One region of the Paenarthrobacter sp. R1 genome, then DNA from elsewhere that is predicted to be linked to it. Evidence: riboswitches for the same ligand, from Rfam matches in the RefSeq annotation. Region 1 holds a riboswitch; the other holds the start of a gene.

Region 1 (7,695 bases):
CGAGCCGCGACGATACGCAAACCGTTCAAGGTCCGACGCCCTCCGGGACAGGCTGTACACAAACAGCGGAGCTCCGGCCAGGAGCGCCGCAGCCGAGGCCTCTACCCAGTGCTTGGCCTTGGCGTCAGGCATGGCCCGTGCCAAGGCGGCGAATCCAATCGGCACGGCCGCGGTCCCGGCTGCGGCCACGTGGTGGCCGGTCACCCATCCCCGCTCACCCCGCAGAAGCAGCCTCAAACGCTCGGCCGGATCGTGGGTGGTATAGACGCGGGGCACCGGAGATATTCCCGCCAGCCACACGACCGAACCCGCAACAATGACAGCCCCCGCGCGGCGGTATGGATGCCTCATGGCATGAGATTAGACCTGTTTGAGGGCCTTCTCCAGATCCAGGATGAGGTCGTTGACGTCCTCGAGCCCAACGGACAACCGGACCACGCCGTCGGAGAGCCCGATGGCTGCACGGCCTTCGGGTCCCATGGCCCTGTGGGTGGTGGTAGCCGGGTGGGTAATGAGCGACTTCGAGTCGCCCAGGTTGTTGGAGATGTCGATGACCCGCAACCCGTCGAGCAAAGCGAACGCGGCTTCCTTGGCGGAGCGGCCGGACGACGGCGAAAGCTCGAACGTCAACACGGTACCGCCGGCCTTCATCTGCTTGGCGGCCAGCTCATACTGCGGGTGGGATGTGAGCAAGGGGTATTTGACCCAGTTGATCGCAGGCTGATCTTCCAGCCATTCGGCAATCTTCAGCGCAGAGGCGGAACTGTGGTTCACCCGCAGGCCCATGGTCTCCAGGCCCTTGGTCAGCACCCACGCGTTGAACGCGGACAATGACGGCCCGGTGTGCCGCATGAGTTGCTTGACCGGGCCTTCGATGAACTCCTTGGTGCCCAGGATCGCGCCGCCCAGTACGCGGCCTTGGCCGTCGATGTGCTTCGTGCCGGAGTACACAATGACGTCGGCGCCGAGCTCGCCGCAGCGCTGGAGCAGGGGAGTGGCAAAGACGTTGTCCACCACCACTGTTGCCCCGGCGGCGTGCGCGAGCTCGCTGACGGCTGCGATGTCCACGATCTCCTGCATCGGGTTGGAGGGGGACTCGAAGAACACCGCGGTGGTGGGCTCGGAGAGGGCAGCGCGCCACTGGTCCAGGTCGGGGCCGTCTACGAACACGGTCTCCACGCCCCACCGCGGCAGGATCTCGTTGAGGATCACGAAGCAGGAGCCAAAGAGCGAGCGGGCGGCAACCACCCGGTCGCCGGCGCCCAGCAAGGCACCAAGGGCGGTGAAGACTGCGGACATGCCCGACGCCGTCGCGAAGCAGGCTTCGGTGCCTTCAAGGAGACGCAGCCGCTCCTGGAAGGTGGCAACGGAGGGGTTGCCGTAGCGGGAGTAGACGAAGCGTTCGTCTTCCCCGGTGAAGGCGCGCTCGGCAGCTGCCGCCGACTCGTAGACAAAGCCGGAGTTGAGGAAGACGGGCTCCGCCGTTTCCTGGAAATTGGTGCGGTCAAGGCCACCGCGAACGGCTTGGGTGTCTGGATTCCAGCCGGCGGCGTCAGGGTTGAAAGTCACTTCTTATTCGTTTCCAAGGTTGGTTGGCAGGCCGCGGTTTTTCCAGCCGTTGACGGTCCGTTCGCCGTAACGGTCCGGTTCACCTTCGAAGCCTTCGAGGACGTTGTAGGCGGTGAAACCTGCCTGGGTTGCGGCGATGGCCGCAGCAATGGAGCGCTGGCCGGACCGGCAAAGGAACACAAGCTCAACGCCGTCTCCCTCGGGTGCCTGTTGCTGCAGGTCTTCGATGAAGCGGGAGTTCGGGACGCCGCCTGCAAGGTTCCACTGGATGAACAGGGGATCGTTTTCCGTGGCCTTGGTGTCGGGGATGCCGATGTGGGCCCACTCGCCCTCGGTGCGGACGTCCACCAGGATGGCACCGTCCTGCAGCTTCGCCCAGGCATCCTGCGGGGTCAGGTCTCCGGCGTAGCTCATGCGTGGCCCTCGAATGCTGCCTCGTCCTCGTAGTTCTCCAGCTCATCCACGGCATTGGCCACGGCGGCATCCGCGCTGGCGACGGCGGCAGGCAACACCACTGCCTGTGCCACGATGACGTCCGTTCCGTTGAAGGTGGCCGACGGGCTGCCATGCAGGACGTAGCCTTCAGCGAGGGCGTTGCTGATCCGTTCGCAGAAGTCCCGGGTGTCCGGGCCCGTGATCAAACGGTAGGAAAGTCTCTCTTCGATGGGTTCAGGCATTAATGTGCTCCTCAGTCACGCTTGCAGTTCGAAGTGTCGAATACGCCGAGTAGTCACCTGAGGCACCCCGCCGCGGGAGAGGGTTGCCGACCAGCAAGTCAGGGCTTGGCGCTGGTACTCATTACTCAAGAAGAAAATAACATCCGCGGCCGTTGCGACGCATGTGGCGGGTGTCCCGCCGTCGTCATGTTGCGTAACCGGACCGGCCGCCGGGACTGGACCATTTAAGACGTCACGGGAGCATAATTGACGCAATACGACCCCCTGTAACTTCGCATGAAATCAGGTCGCGGTGAACGGACAGAGCAGTTCTACACTCAAGCCCATGCTGCATTTCGGATGGTTCGTGGGCCATGGATTCGGTGTCCAGGGCTGGGGGACTCCCGGCTACAGCCTTGGCTATGACTGGAAGAAGCCTGCGCTCTACCAGGAGGCGGTCAGGGCTTTTGAACGGTCGGGGCTGGACCTGTTCATCATCGAAGATTCACTCACCGTCCCGGACACGTACGGCGGCACCGCGGAAGTGTCGCTCGCGCACGCGTCCTTCGCTCCGAAGCACGATCCCTTGGCCCTGGTGCCGTACCTGCTGTCCGCGACGGAACACCTCGGCATTGTGCCCACCATCAGCGCGTCCTTCTACCCGCCTTTCACCGCGGCCAGGCTCCTTGCCACCCTGCAGCATTTCTCCGAGGGCCAACTCGGCTGGAACGTGGTGACCTCCGGCAGCGACCTCGCCGCGCAGAATTACGGACTGGACCAGCAGATCGAGCACGACCTGCGTTACGAGAAGGCGGAGGAATTCGTCGACGTCGTCCGGCGGCTTTGGCGGAGCTGGGAACCGGACGCCGTGCTGGAGGACGTGGAGGCAGGCCGGTTTGCGGACCACACCAAAGTCCATCCCATCAACCACGACGGGCAGTTTTTCAAGGTCCGGGGTCCGCTGAATACGGCACCCCTTCCCGAGGAACCGGTGTTGGTTCAGGCCGGCGCATCGCCGAGGGGCAAAGCGTTCGCGGGCGGCCACGCCGACGTCGCCATCGCCCTGGCCCGCGGGGTAGACGGGATGAAGGCCTACCGCGATTCCATCCGTGCCGAAGCCGCCAATGCCGGGCGGAATCCCGACGACGTCAAGGTACTTTTTGTCCTCAAGCCCACCGTGGTGGGGTCTGCTGCGGAGGGGGAGGAACTGCGGGCACGGCGCAAGGAACTGACCCAGCGCGACATCGACAGCCAGCTCAACTCGATCTCCTACCTTTCGGTGATCGACTTCAAGCAATTCGACCTCGATCAGCCCCTCCCCGAGCTGAGCACCAACAGTAACCAAGGAACGCTGGAACACTTCGCCAAAGCTGCTCCTCCCGGGTCCACGCTGCGGCAGATCCTGCAGGCCCGCAGCGGCGGCGCCGGTGATTCGATCATCGGGACCGCCGGAGAGATCGCCGACTACCTAGAGGAGACGGGCGAGGCCGTGGGCGGTGACGGCTTCCTGTTTTCCGGGTTCGTCGATCCGGTGACGGTGCATGGGGTCCTGGACAAACTGACTCCCGAACTTCGTCGCCGCGGCCTGCTGAGGAAAAGCTATGGCAACGGCGGTTTCCGGCAGAATCTCCTGGATTTCTGACCATGTTTCCGGAGTCGAAGGTGCTGCTGATCGGGACGGCGCCAGTGCATGCAGAAAGCATCGCCATGGCGGCGGCGGACGACTCCTGCCACGTGAAACTCAACCATGATGCCCTGACTTTGATCGGCCGTTCACGGGAAGTCGTGGAGCACGTGGCGGCCTCCGGCGAGCGGGTTTACGGCCTCAACACCCTCCTGGGGTCCGGCCGCGATACCGCTGTTGAGGAAGGCTCCATCCTTGCCTACCAAGTGCAGGTGGTCAGGTACCACAACAGCGGGGTGGGACCCTACCTGAGCCGCGCCGAAGCACGTGCCGTGATCCTCGCCCGCCTGGTCGGATTCAGTCGCGGCGGCTCCGGCGTCCGGCCCGAAACAGCCCGCTTCTACGCCGACCTCCTGAACCGTGGCGTCCACCCCGCCATCCCGGCCGAAGGTTCGGTGGGCTCTTCCGACCTCACCCAACTGGCCGCCGTCGCCGCCGTCGCGATCGGTGAGGGAGAAGCGCTTGACGCGTCCGGCGTCCTGGTGCCCGGCGCCAAGGCCCTCGCGGACGCCGGACTTCAGCCCCTCACGCTCCACGCCGGTGAGGCCTTGGCCCTCGTCAGCGCCAATGCCTATTCGGTAGGTGCCGGCACCCTCGCCTTGCTGAGGTTGCGGCATGTGGCCCGGCTTGCGGACGTCGCGCTCGCCCTCTCCCTGGAAACCATCGCAAGGTACGACGGCGGCGGCGACCTCAGCCCCTTCTCGCCGGCTATCCAATCGGCCAAGGCCGTGGACGGCCAACGGGAATCGGCCGCCGCCGTCCGCCGCCTGTTGAGCGGCGGGTGGCTGGAAGATGTACGGCCGGAAGTTTCCGTGCAGGACCCCCTGTCCTTCAGGGCTGCGCCTCAGACGCACGGGGCGTTCAGGGCCTCGGTGGGGCAGTTGGCGGCAGCGTTGGACGTGGAATTGAACGGCAGGGGTGACAATCCGCTGGTGGACCTCGAATCGGGGCAGATGGTCTCCGGGGGCAACTTCCAGCCGATGCAGCTGGCGTTGGCCTTCGAGGGCTTGCGCTTGGCGCTCGCCCACGTGGGCATTCCGAGTGAACGCAGGATCGCCAAGCTCTACCCGCCGCAGCGTGCCATCCGGGCGAAGCATCTTGCCGCCGCGGCCGGGTCCGGCCTGGTGCAGGAAGAGTTGCCGGGGCTGCTGTGGTACTCGGCGGCCGGGCTCCTCGCCGAACTGAAATTCCTGGCAGCGCCGGCCACCCTTGGCGCACCCACCTTGTCCGCCGACGTCGAAGACCATTCAACCCTCGCGCCGCTCGCCCTGCAGCAACTGGTGAAATCCGTGGACGCCGTGGAGAAGCTGCTCGCCATTGAGGCCCTGACGGCGTCCTATCTGCTGCTCGAAGCGGGAGCTGCGCAGCCGCTGGGCAAGGGGACCGCCGCCGTCGTTGGCCGCCTTGCCGACGTCCTTGCAGACCGGCCGTCCGCCCCGGAACTGGTGGAGCACGCGCGGCGGGAGCTTCGGATTGTTGTTGACGGACTCCGGCAAGGTGGAAACGAATGGTGACGACGGCACATCGGAAGCACGGCGCGCATGCTGCAACGGTCCCTCCCGATGCGTTGGACGCCTCCGTGCTGGAGAGGGTAGGGAACACCCCGCTGGTGAAGCTCGAAGCCCTGGGCCGCGGGTTGGGCAGCAGCATCCACATTAAGCTTGAGTCGGAGAATCCCGGCGGATCCATCAAGGACCGGACGGCCTTGAGCATGGTCCGGGCAGCCGAACGGTCCGGCGAGTTGAAGCCCGGGGCCACCATCGTGGAGAGTACGTCGGGCAATACGGGGATCGGCCTCGCGCTGATCGGGCGGCTCACCGGGCATCCGGTGGTGGTGGTCACCGGCGACACCATTTCCTCGGAAAAACTCGCCGCCTTGCACAGCTACGGTGCGCGGGTGATCCTGACCGATTGGAGTGCGCCGTCCGAATCCCCGGAGAACGCCCGGGCCGTGGCTGCACGCGTTGTGGAGGGGACCCCCGGAGCTTGGCGTCCCATGCAGTTCGACAACCCGGCCAACCCCCTGGCGCATTACCGGACCACGGGACCGGAAATCTGGGAACAGACCGGGGGCGCCGTAACCCACTTCGTGGCGGGCATCGGCACTGGCGGGACCATCAGCGGCAACGGGCGGTACTTGAAGGAACGGGTGGCGAAGGAGCGGCCGGGCGGGCACGTAGAAGTGGTGGGCGCCGATCCCTACGGCTCCGCCTACAGCGGTGGCCATCCCGGCGAAATCCTGGTGGATGGCGTGGGGAACTCATGGCCGGCCGCGGAGTGGCCCAAGATCTTCGACCGCTCGATCGTTGACCGATTCCTCCGCATCCCCAACGACGAGGTCTACACAGTGGTGCACCGGCTTCTTGACGAAGAGGGCCTGTCCTTGGGGCCGTCGTCGGGACTCACTGTGGCAGCGGCCTTGCGGGTGGCCAGGGCGGCGCCCCATGGTTCGGTGGTGGTGGCGATAGCCCCCGACGCCGGCACGAACTACCTCAGCAAAGCCTTCAACCCGCAGTGGCTGGCTGAGAACCACATCCGCCTCGCGGTGGACATCGTCCCCGGCGAGTGATCCCTCTATCACGTCCCGCCGGGTTTTGGGCGGCGCTCTATCACGTCCCGTTGCGCTAGGCTCCAAGCATGCCCGAACAGGAGACAACGCCGCGCCTCGCCGGCTATCTGGACAAGCAACAGCCGGACCTCTACGCCACGTTGACGCACTACTCGCAGCAGTTAGTGGATGAAGCCGACCGGGTGGGGATTCCGCGGAAGACCTTGGAACTCATCAACTACCTGTGTTCGCAAATCAACGGATGCGCGTTTTGCCTGGACCTTCATCAACGGCGGGCCTTGAAGTACGGAGAGACGGAGCAGCGGTTGTCCCTGGTTGCCGTCTACAGGGAAGTGGGGCTGTTCGAGGCCGCAGAGGTCCTGGCCATGAAGATTGCCGAGCAGATCACCCGAATGAGCACCTCCAGGCCCAGCGCCGAGCTCTTCGCTGAAGCCCGGGAGCACTATTCGGACGAGCAGATCAGCGTGATTTGCATGGCAGCAATCGGCATCAATGCCTTCAACAGGCTGTCCATACTGAGCGAGCATCCGGTCCGGGTGGCCAAGAAGTAGCTGTCCAGGCGTACCTCCACGACCCTCTTTGGGCTCACTAGGCGCCGCTAGGCCGGGTTTTCCCGGCGTGTTGGGCCTCCGCCGTCTCAAAGTGGGTGGTGGCGGCACACCCTGCCGAGGCTTCGAGGGCTTTTAGATAGAGATTTGCAGACGAAAGCAGCCCCCGTGCAACCAATGAAGGTTGCTCGGGGGCTGCCCTGGTTCCAAATGAGGTCAGGAGCCTACAGAGGCCTTGCCCTCGACCGCTCGGGGGAGCCGCCGGCGTCGTCCGTACTTGAAGTAGAAGACGGCGTAGCAAGCACCAACGAACGGGATGCCGAACAGCAGCGCTGCAACCTGGTTGGGATCGAAGGCGATGCCCACCAGGGACACAACGCACAGCGCAAACGCGAGGATTGGTACCAGCGGGAACAGCGGAGCGCGGTAGGGGAGCGAGGAGAGGTCGCCGCCGTTCCGTACGAAGGTCCGCCGGTAAACGAAGTGCGAGGCCACGATGGACATCCAAACGCCCACGGTTGCGAAGCCCGCAACAGAGACCAACACAAGGTAAACAGTGGCGGGTGCCACGACGCTGCTGATCAACGATGCCAGCCCGCCCAGCATGCTGACGCAGAGTGCGACCATGGGGATACCGCGCTTGGTGAGTTTTCGGAACGCCTTGGGCGC
Region 2 (7,695 bases), 2.3 Mb from region 1:
CCGCCGACCGCAACGAACTCGCTCAATTGGCGGCCAGCGTCCAGCACTTCATCCAGGACCGGATGCCGATCGGCCTGGTATTCGCCGGACTGCCTGCAGCCGTATCCGACCTGCTCAATGAAGGCGTTGCCACGTTCCTGCGCCGGGCCGACAAAATCGACCTCCATGCGGCGGGCATCCGCGACGTTGAACGGTCTTTCGCCTCCATCTTCGCCACCGCCGGCTTCCGTGTCCCGCCCCACCTGGTCCAAAAGGCAGCCGAGTCGACCGGTGGCTACCCCTTCTTGATCCAGCTCGTCGGCTACTTCCTCTGGCGCGAAGCGGAAAATAACAACGGCACGCTGACAGATGCCGAGGCGGACCGCGCGGTACAGGCCGCCCACAGGCGCAATGCCCGCACGGTCATCGAAGCCGCACTCTCAACCGTGTCGGCAAAGGACCTCCAGTTCCTTCGCGCAATGGCGCAGGATGACGGTCCTTCGATCGCCGGAGACCTTGGAGAGAGGCTGAAGGCAAAGACCAATCTAGTCGCCAACTATCGCTCGCGCCTGCTCGCCGCCGGCCTGGTGGAACCTGCCGGCCACGGGAAGATCGATTTCGCGATACCGGGCCTTCGACAGTATTTGCGCAATCTGAACACAGACTAGTCATCTCACGGTACTAGTGCGCCGAGCCCGATCCCGTAGGCTGCCAAAACAAGTCATCGGTGTAGGCTCGTATCAAGGGCCTGGGCTTCGTATACATCTTGATGGGATCATTTTTCGCGTTCGGAGCTCTCTGGACCCTACTCACGTCGGCAAAGTAGTTCTCTTTTTGGTTTGTCTGGCGCTCCCCAACCTGGAGGTTTGATGGTTGGGCTGCCGCGGCGGCGAAGCCCTGACGCGACGGGGCTAAGCTGGGATAGGACCTAGGAGGGCTCCACTGTGAACAATCTGATCTTCTGGATCATCGTCTGCTCATGGGTGATTCCAGTTGGAATCCGCATGTACAACCGGTCCAAGGCGCGCCGAATCCATAACGACGGCTTCCGTGGCTACCCGCCGCAGAACCTTCCCGGGCCAGGCTACCCGCCGCACAACTACCCCGGCCAGGCCTATCCGCCGCAGAACTACCCCGGGTATCCGACGGGACCCGCCGACATCCGCCCGGCTGATGCAACGCCGCCGGAGGTACCGCCGTCGGGCGCTTCACCACAGGTGCCGCCCCCGGCAAGTGGAGGCTCTGCGCCGCAGGGCTACCGGGCGCGGAAGCTCGCAGAGCTGGACGCGAAGTTCAGCAACGGCGAGATCGCCATGGAGGACTACATGAAGCAGCGCGGCGAGATCATGAACGGCTGAAGTCTTCGGCAAAGAAGGCTGCGCCCAGCTGGCCCGCGAGCTGGCCGATCTCCGTGAGGAAGCCGTCGTGCCCGATGGGGGCTTCGATGATGTGGACCGGGACGTCGCCCGGCAAGGCTTCGGCGAGTTCGTGCGACTGTGCCGGGAAGTAGAGCCGGTCGGAGTTCACGGCCGCCACAAAAAACTGTGCCGTGGCCCGGGACAACGCTTCCTTGAGCGGGCCGCGTCCCCGCCTGACGTCGTGGGACATCAGGGCCTCGGTGATCGCGATGTAGCTGTTGGCATCGAAGCGGCGCACCAGCTTGGTGCCCTGGTGGTCCAAGTAACTCTCCACCTGGTAGCGCCCCCGCTCCCCCAGCACGGCGGCGGTCAGCGGTTTCTCCTGCGGCTGCGCTTCCCGGCCGAAGCGGAGGTCCAGCTCCAGCGCGGAACGATACGTGATGTGGGCAATCCGCCGCGCCAAGGCAAGGCCGGTTTCAGGTGCCGGGCCATGGTAGTAGTCACCGTTGTTGAAGTTCGGATCCTGGCGGATTGCGAGCGTCTGTGCCTGCGCAAACGCGATCTGCTCCGCGGTGCTGTAGGCACCTACGGAAATCACGGCGCAGCGCTCCACCCTGTTCGGGAAGGTCACTGCCCATTCCAAGGCGCGCGCCCCGCCCATCGAGCCGCCCAGCACTGCATGCCACTGCCGGATCCCCAAGGCGTCGGCGAGCCGGGCTTCGGCCACTGTGCTGTCGCGCAGGGTCACCAGTGGGAAACGGGAGCCCCAGGGCTTGCCGTCCGGGGCTTGCGACGACGGCCCTGTGCTGCCGTAGCAGCCGCCCACGATGTTGATGGAAATGACAAAGAACCTGTTGGTGTCGATCGTTGCGCCCGGGCCAACGAGCTGCTCCCACCAGCCTTCCTCGTCCGAGGCGCCGCGTGCAACATGCGTACTACCCGTCAGGGCGTGCTCCACGAGGACGGCGTTTGAGGCGTCGGCATTGAGCTTGCCCCAGGTCTCATAGGCCAGGACAACGTCCGGGAGAAACCCGCCGGCTTCCAGCTCCAGGGAACCCACGCGGGCGTATTTGACGGTTCCGTCCTGTTCTTCCGACGTGGGAAGGGATGTGGCAGTAATGGTCATTCCTTTGACACCTAAACCTCGCGCTTGCCCGCCGCCGTTATTGCGGCAGGCCAGGTCCTCACCCGGGGCACCCCACCGCGGAGGAGGGTTGCCGGCCAGCAAGCCGGGGCTGATCGCTGGCACTCATGACCTAACACCTAGAGTTTAGGAAGAGAACGGCCGTTCTGGCGAAGAATGTGACAGCAGTATGACGGTTCAGGGCGTTTTAGTTCACGAACGCGCACGTGACGGGGCCGCCCGGCGAAGAATCCTCAATCCGGGCGGCCCGCCGCGACGCACGTCAGGCGGGTTCAGGCACCCTTTGCCGCGCGGAATCCGGCCTCGAGGTCGGCAATGATGTCATCGATGTGCTCGATTCCCACGGACAGGCGGACGAGGCCCGGGTTTACTCCGGCAACGGCCTGCTGTTCCGCGGTCAGCTGGCTGTGGGTGGTCGACGCCGGGTGGATGACCAGGGAACGGACATCACCGATGTTTGCCACATGGGAGTGCAGTTCCAAGGCATCGACGAAGCGCTTGCCGGCTTCGACGCCACCCTTGATGGTAAAAGCAACAACGGCCCCCGTGCCACGGGGACCGTACTTGCGGCCACGGTCGTACCAGGGGCTGGACGGCAGGCCCGCATAGGCGACCGCTTCGACGTCGTCACGGGCTTCAAGCCATTCGGCCACCTTGGTGGCGTTGGCCACGTGACGCTCCACCCGCAGGCTCAAGGTTTCCAGGCCTTGGGCAATAAGGAAGGCGTTGAACGGCGATACTGCGGAACCAAGGTCGCGCAGCAACTGGACGCGGGCCTTCAGGATGTAGGAAAGGTTGGCGCCGAGGGCGCCGTCCTTGCCGAGGTCGCGGGCGTAGACCAGGCCGTTGTAGCTGGGGTCGGGAGTGTTGAAGTTCGGGAAGCGCTCCGGGTCCTGGCTGAAGTCGAAGTTTCCGGAATCCACGATCACCCCGGCAATGGCAGCACCATGGCCACCCAGGTACTTGGTGGCCGAGTGGACCACAATGTCCGCACCCCACTCGATGGGACGGATCAGGTAGGGCGTGGAAAGCGTGTTGTCCACGATCAGCGGGACACCCGCTTCATGGGCAACCGCGGCGACGCCTTCGATGTCCAGCACGTCCTGGCGGGGGTTGGATACAACTTCGCCGAAGAACAGCTTGGTGTTGGGCTGCACGGCGTTGCGCCACTGCTCCAGGTTGTCCGGATCCTCGACGAAGGTCACGGAAATACCGAACTTCTTCAGGGTGTGCGCCAGGAGGTTGTAGGTTCCGCCGTACAGGCTGGGGCTGGCCACCACGTGGTCACCGGCCTCGGCGATGTTCAGGATCGCGAAGGTCTCCGCCGCCTGGCCCGAGCTGAGCAGCAGGGCCCCGAGCCCGCCCTCAAGGCTGGCAATGCGCTGTTCCACTGCGTCCTGGGTGGGGTTGCCAATGCGGGTGTAGATGGGAGCCAGTTCCGCCAGCGCAAACCGGTTGGCGGCACTCTCCGCACTGGGGAACACGAAGGAAGTGGTCTGGTAAATCGGCAGCGAGCGTGCACCGGTTGCAGCATCCGGCTCCTGGCCTGCGTGGATCTGGCGGGTTTCGAAAGACCATCCCTGGGACATGACGTGGCTCCTCTTCGTAGCGCATGGGTTTAGTAACGGGGAGTGCTTGGAACTGCGGCCAGTCTAGGAAGCCGGCACGGAATTACCCACCTTTATGACGAAGACAGTATTTTTCGGTCTTTCCGCGACGGGACAGGGCCGGGGACGGTGCCCGGCCTCAGGGCACGCCGTAACATCCCATCTTAGTTAGGCAAGACTTAGCTGAGACCCGAATCACAAAGTGCCAAGATGAAGCCATGCGCATGGATCACGTCTCTTACGCTTGTGAAAAAGATGGCCTCCTGGCCACTACCGAACGAATTTCCGCAGCACTGGGAGTGGACGCAGTCCGGGGCGGAGTGCACCCCCGCTTCGGCACCCGGAACATGATCATTCCCCTCGCGGACAGCAAATACCTTGAAGTCGTGGAGGTCCTGGACCACCCCGCTTCGGATAAGGCACCCTTTGGCCAGGCAGTCCGGGCACGCTCGGCAGCCGGCGGTGGATGGATGGGCTGGTGCGTCGCCGTTGACGACCTTGCCCCGTTCGAAGCACGCCTCGGCCGCTCCGCAGTACCGGGCAACCGCAAGTTCCCGGACGGCCGCGAACTCGTGTGGCAGCAGATCGGCATCCTCGGCTTGATCGCCGACCCGCAGGTGCCGTACATGCTCAAGTGGGAAGGCGACCCCTCCCTGCACCCGTCCAAGGTCTACGAGAGCGACGTCAAGATGTCCAGCCTCACCATCGCCGGTTCCGCAGAGCGCGTGACCGAGTGGTTGGGTGAACCCGTGGAGAAGCCGCTCGAGGACGTCGCCGTCCAGTGGATGGCACCGCACGGAACCCCCGGCATCATGTCCGTCACTTTCGAAACCGCCGCAGGAGCCGTCACCATCTGACGCTGTTCCACACAATACTTCGGCCGCCATCAGCGGGTGCCAATGACGTCACCCACCGATGGCGGCCGAATACCTTTAAGGGGCGGGTCCGGGCCTCCATGCCCACAGGCCTCCCGGCCCTACGCCTACCCGGTCAGCCCAGCCCCACGGCCTTCCCAAAGAGGCTGAAGCCGACGAATGCCACGATGTCCAGCAGCGCGTGGGCTATCACCAGCGGCATCACGCGCTTGGTCTTGGTATAAAGCCACGCGAACACCAAGCCCATGACCACGTTGCCGATGAACGGACCGAACCCTTGGTAGAGGTGGTAGCTGCCCCGCAGCAACGCGCTGACCACGATTGCCGCGGCTGTGCTCCACCCGAACTTGCCGAAACGGTCCAGCAGGTAGCCCACCACAATGACTTCTTCGACGATCCCGTGGCGGATGGCGGAGAGCACCAGCACAGGCACGGTCCACCAGTACGTGTCCAAGCCGCTGGGTATGATCGCCGTGGTGATGCCCAGCGCCCGGCCTGCGGCATACAGGCCAAGGGACGGAATCCCGATGGCCGCTGCCAGGCCGAGGCCTTGCAGCGCATCCTTGCCTGGCCGGGCGAAGTTGAAGCCAAGACGGGCAAATGCTGATCCTCCCGAGGCTTGGAGGGACAGGAAGTAGAAAACCAGGACCACCGGCACCAGGGCGAACAGGATGTCCAGCAATTGGTAGGTGAGGTCGAAGTACTCGCGCGTGCTTTGGGACCTGTTGAGCGTCGAGGTTGCCTCCGACAACGGCGCCCTGGTCATCTTGTCCAGGAGCTGGACCACCGAATACACGGCAGACTGGCCCAGCGAAAGACCCAGGACAATGAGTACTTCGGCGCGCAGGCGGCGTCGTGAGGCTAGGAGCATGTTCCTATCTTGCCTTCAGATCCTGTTGCTTCCCCGGGAGCTGTCAGTCCGCAACGTGCGTGGCGGCGACGATGACCTCGGTCCCCTTGGCTTCAAACGCCGCGCGGTCTGCGGGCTTGATCCCGGAGTCCGTAATGAGGTGCCGGAACTCATAGCCGGCCATCGCGGCAAAGGCCCTGTGCCCCACCTTGGAGGAGTCAGCGAGCACGTAGGACTCCGTGGCCCTCCCCGCCATGACCGTATTCACCATGGCTTCGCCCTCATCGGTGATGGTGGGTCCCAGCTCCGGGTCCACTCCGTTGACGCCGATGAACGCGATGTCCAAGGCCACTTTCTGCATGATGACATCCGTGTAAGGTCCCACGAGTTCATAAGAACGCGGATTGAGGATCCCGCCGGTCACCATGATCTTGATGTGGGGCCGCACTGCCAGTTGCGCGGCGATGTTGATGGCGTTGGTGACCACCGTGAGGGTGGGCCGGTTGGAGGGGGCGTTGAGGTCCTCCCTGGTGGAGAGGATCTGGGCCAAGGCCGTGTTGGTTGTTCCCCCGCTGAGCCCGATGACGGCGCCGGGTCCGATCAGCTCGGAGGCCGCCTGGGCGATCGCCTGCTTGGCCTCGGCGTGGTCGTCACGGTTGTAACGGCCCGGAAGGTCATAGGCAACAGAGCCCGTGGTCGCCCCGCCCCTGGTCCGGCTCAGCAGGCGCTGCTTGGCCAGGCTGTCCAGGTCCCGTCGCGCCGTTGCCGGCGACACCCCGAGCCGGGTCACGATGTCCTCGACCTCGATCCGGCCGGACTCGGCCAGGAGGTCCAGGATGGCGGTCAACCGGTCGGTGCGGGTCATGACTAGCCTTTCACGGTCCGGCTATTTCGCCTTGGCGAACAGCGTGAGCATACGAGCAGATTCCAACACCAAGGCGTCCCGCCCTGCCTTGATGTACTTTCGGGAATCCACCACTGCTGGGTTGGCATCGAGGTACTCACGGACGGCGCGGGTAAAGAACCCGTTCAAATGTGTGGATACGTTGATCTTAGTCATACCAGCGGCAATAGCCGCTACGAGCGTCCCGTCTGTGACGCCGGAGGAGCCATGCAATACCAAAGGCTTCCCGACGGCGGACTTCAGTTTGGTGATCAGGTCCAGGTCAAGGACGGCGCGGCGTTCGGTCATGGCATGTGAGGAGCCCACCGCCACGGCCAAGGCGTCGACGCCGGTCGCGGCCACGAACGCTTCGGCTTCGGCGGGGTCGGTGCGGACCCCCGGGGCGTGCGCGCCGTCCTTGCCTCCTACCTCACCCAGCTCTGCCTCTACGTAGACCCCGTGTTGGTGCGCGTAGGCGGCCACGCGCCTGGTGACTTCCACGTTCCAGTCGTAAGGGAGATGGGCGCCGTCGAACATCACCGAACCGAACCCAAGATCCACCGCTTCCAGCGCCAGGTCCTCGGATTCAGCGTGGTCGAGGTGGACCGCAACGGGAACCGCGGCAGTCCGGGCAATGGCAAGTGCTGCCAGACCGATTGCTTCGAGCCCGCCGTGGTACTTGGCGCAGTTTTCTGAAATCTGCAGGATGAGCGGAACTCCCGCCGCCTCCGCGCCTCCCACCAGCCCCTCCGCCGTCTCCACGTGGATGACGTTGAAGGCGCCTTGGCCGGTTCCTGTGGCGGTGGCCCTGTTCATGAGTTCCCGGGTGTTGACCAGGGTCACGGGACCTCCTTCCATGTCACGATGAGTTGGTCTTGGAGTTCCTGGTACCGCGGCGAGATTTCGCCAGCGGCGGGCATGAGCACGGCCGCGGCGGACCACGCGGTGGCCCGGCGGAGGATTTCCCGCGGTTCGGTGATGCCTTCGGCGAGCGCGACG

What was found. Region 1 has a riboswitch for S-adenosylmethionine ahead of QN084_RS08040 (DUF1737 domain-containing protein). Riboswitches for the same ligand answer to the same signal wherever they lie in the genome.
Region 2: linked by a shared signal. The riboswitch ahead of metX (homoserine O-acetyltransferase MetX) and the one ahead of QN084_RS08040 (DUF1737 domain-containing protein) in region 1 are both predicted to bind S-adenosylmethionine.

What each region holds. Positions count from the first base shown of each region.
Region 1 covers NZ_CP127115.1:1,649,184-1,656,878, reverse strand. The annotation lists gene QN084_RS08055 (hypothetical protein) at 1-351, opposite strand, end outside; gene QN084_RS08050 (O-succinylhomoserine sulfhydrylase) at 361-1,569, opposite strand; gene QN084_RS08045 (rhodanese-like domain-containing protein) at 1,573-1,983, opposite strand; gene QN084_RS08040 (DUF1737 domain-containing protein) at 1,980-2,246, opposite strand; SAM riboswitch class IV at 2,259-2,372, opposite strand; gene QN084_RS08035 (NtaA/DmoA family FMN-dependent monooxygenase) at 2,539-3,867, shown strand; gene QN084_RS08030 (aromatic amino acid ammonia-lyase) at 3,870-5,423, shown strand; gene QN084_RS08025 (PLP-dependent cysteine synthase family protein) at 5,417-6,478, shown strand; gene QN084_RS08020 (carboxymuconolactone decarboxylase family protein) at 6,547-7,029, shown strand; gene QN084_RS08015 (amino acid permease) at 7,243-7,695, opposite strand, start outside.
Region 2 covers NZ_CP127115.1:3,901,002-3,908,696, reverse strand. The annotation lists gene QN084_RS18630 (ATP-binding protein) at 1-647, shown strand, start outside; gene QN084_RS18625 (hypothetical protein) at 924-1,337, shown strand; gene metX (homoserine O-acetyltransferase MetX) at 1,324-2,463, opposite strand; SAM riboswitch class IV at 2,479-2,594, opposite strand; gene QN084_RS18615 (bifunctional o-acetylhomoserine/o-acetylserine sulfhydrylase) at 2,754-4,070, opposite strand; gene QN084_RS18610 (VOC family protein) at 4,307-4,945, shown strand; gene QN084_RS18605 (CPBP family intramembrane glutamic endopeptidase) at 5,079-5,834, opposite strand; gene QN084_RS18600 (DeoR/GlpR family DNA-binding transcription regulator) at 5,878-6,678, opposite strand; gene QN084_RS18595 (class II fructose-bisphosphate aldolase) at 6,700-7,554, opposite strand; gene QN084_RS18590 (1-phosphofructokinase family hexose kinase) at 7,536-7,695, opposite strand, start outside.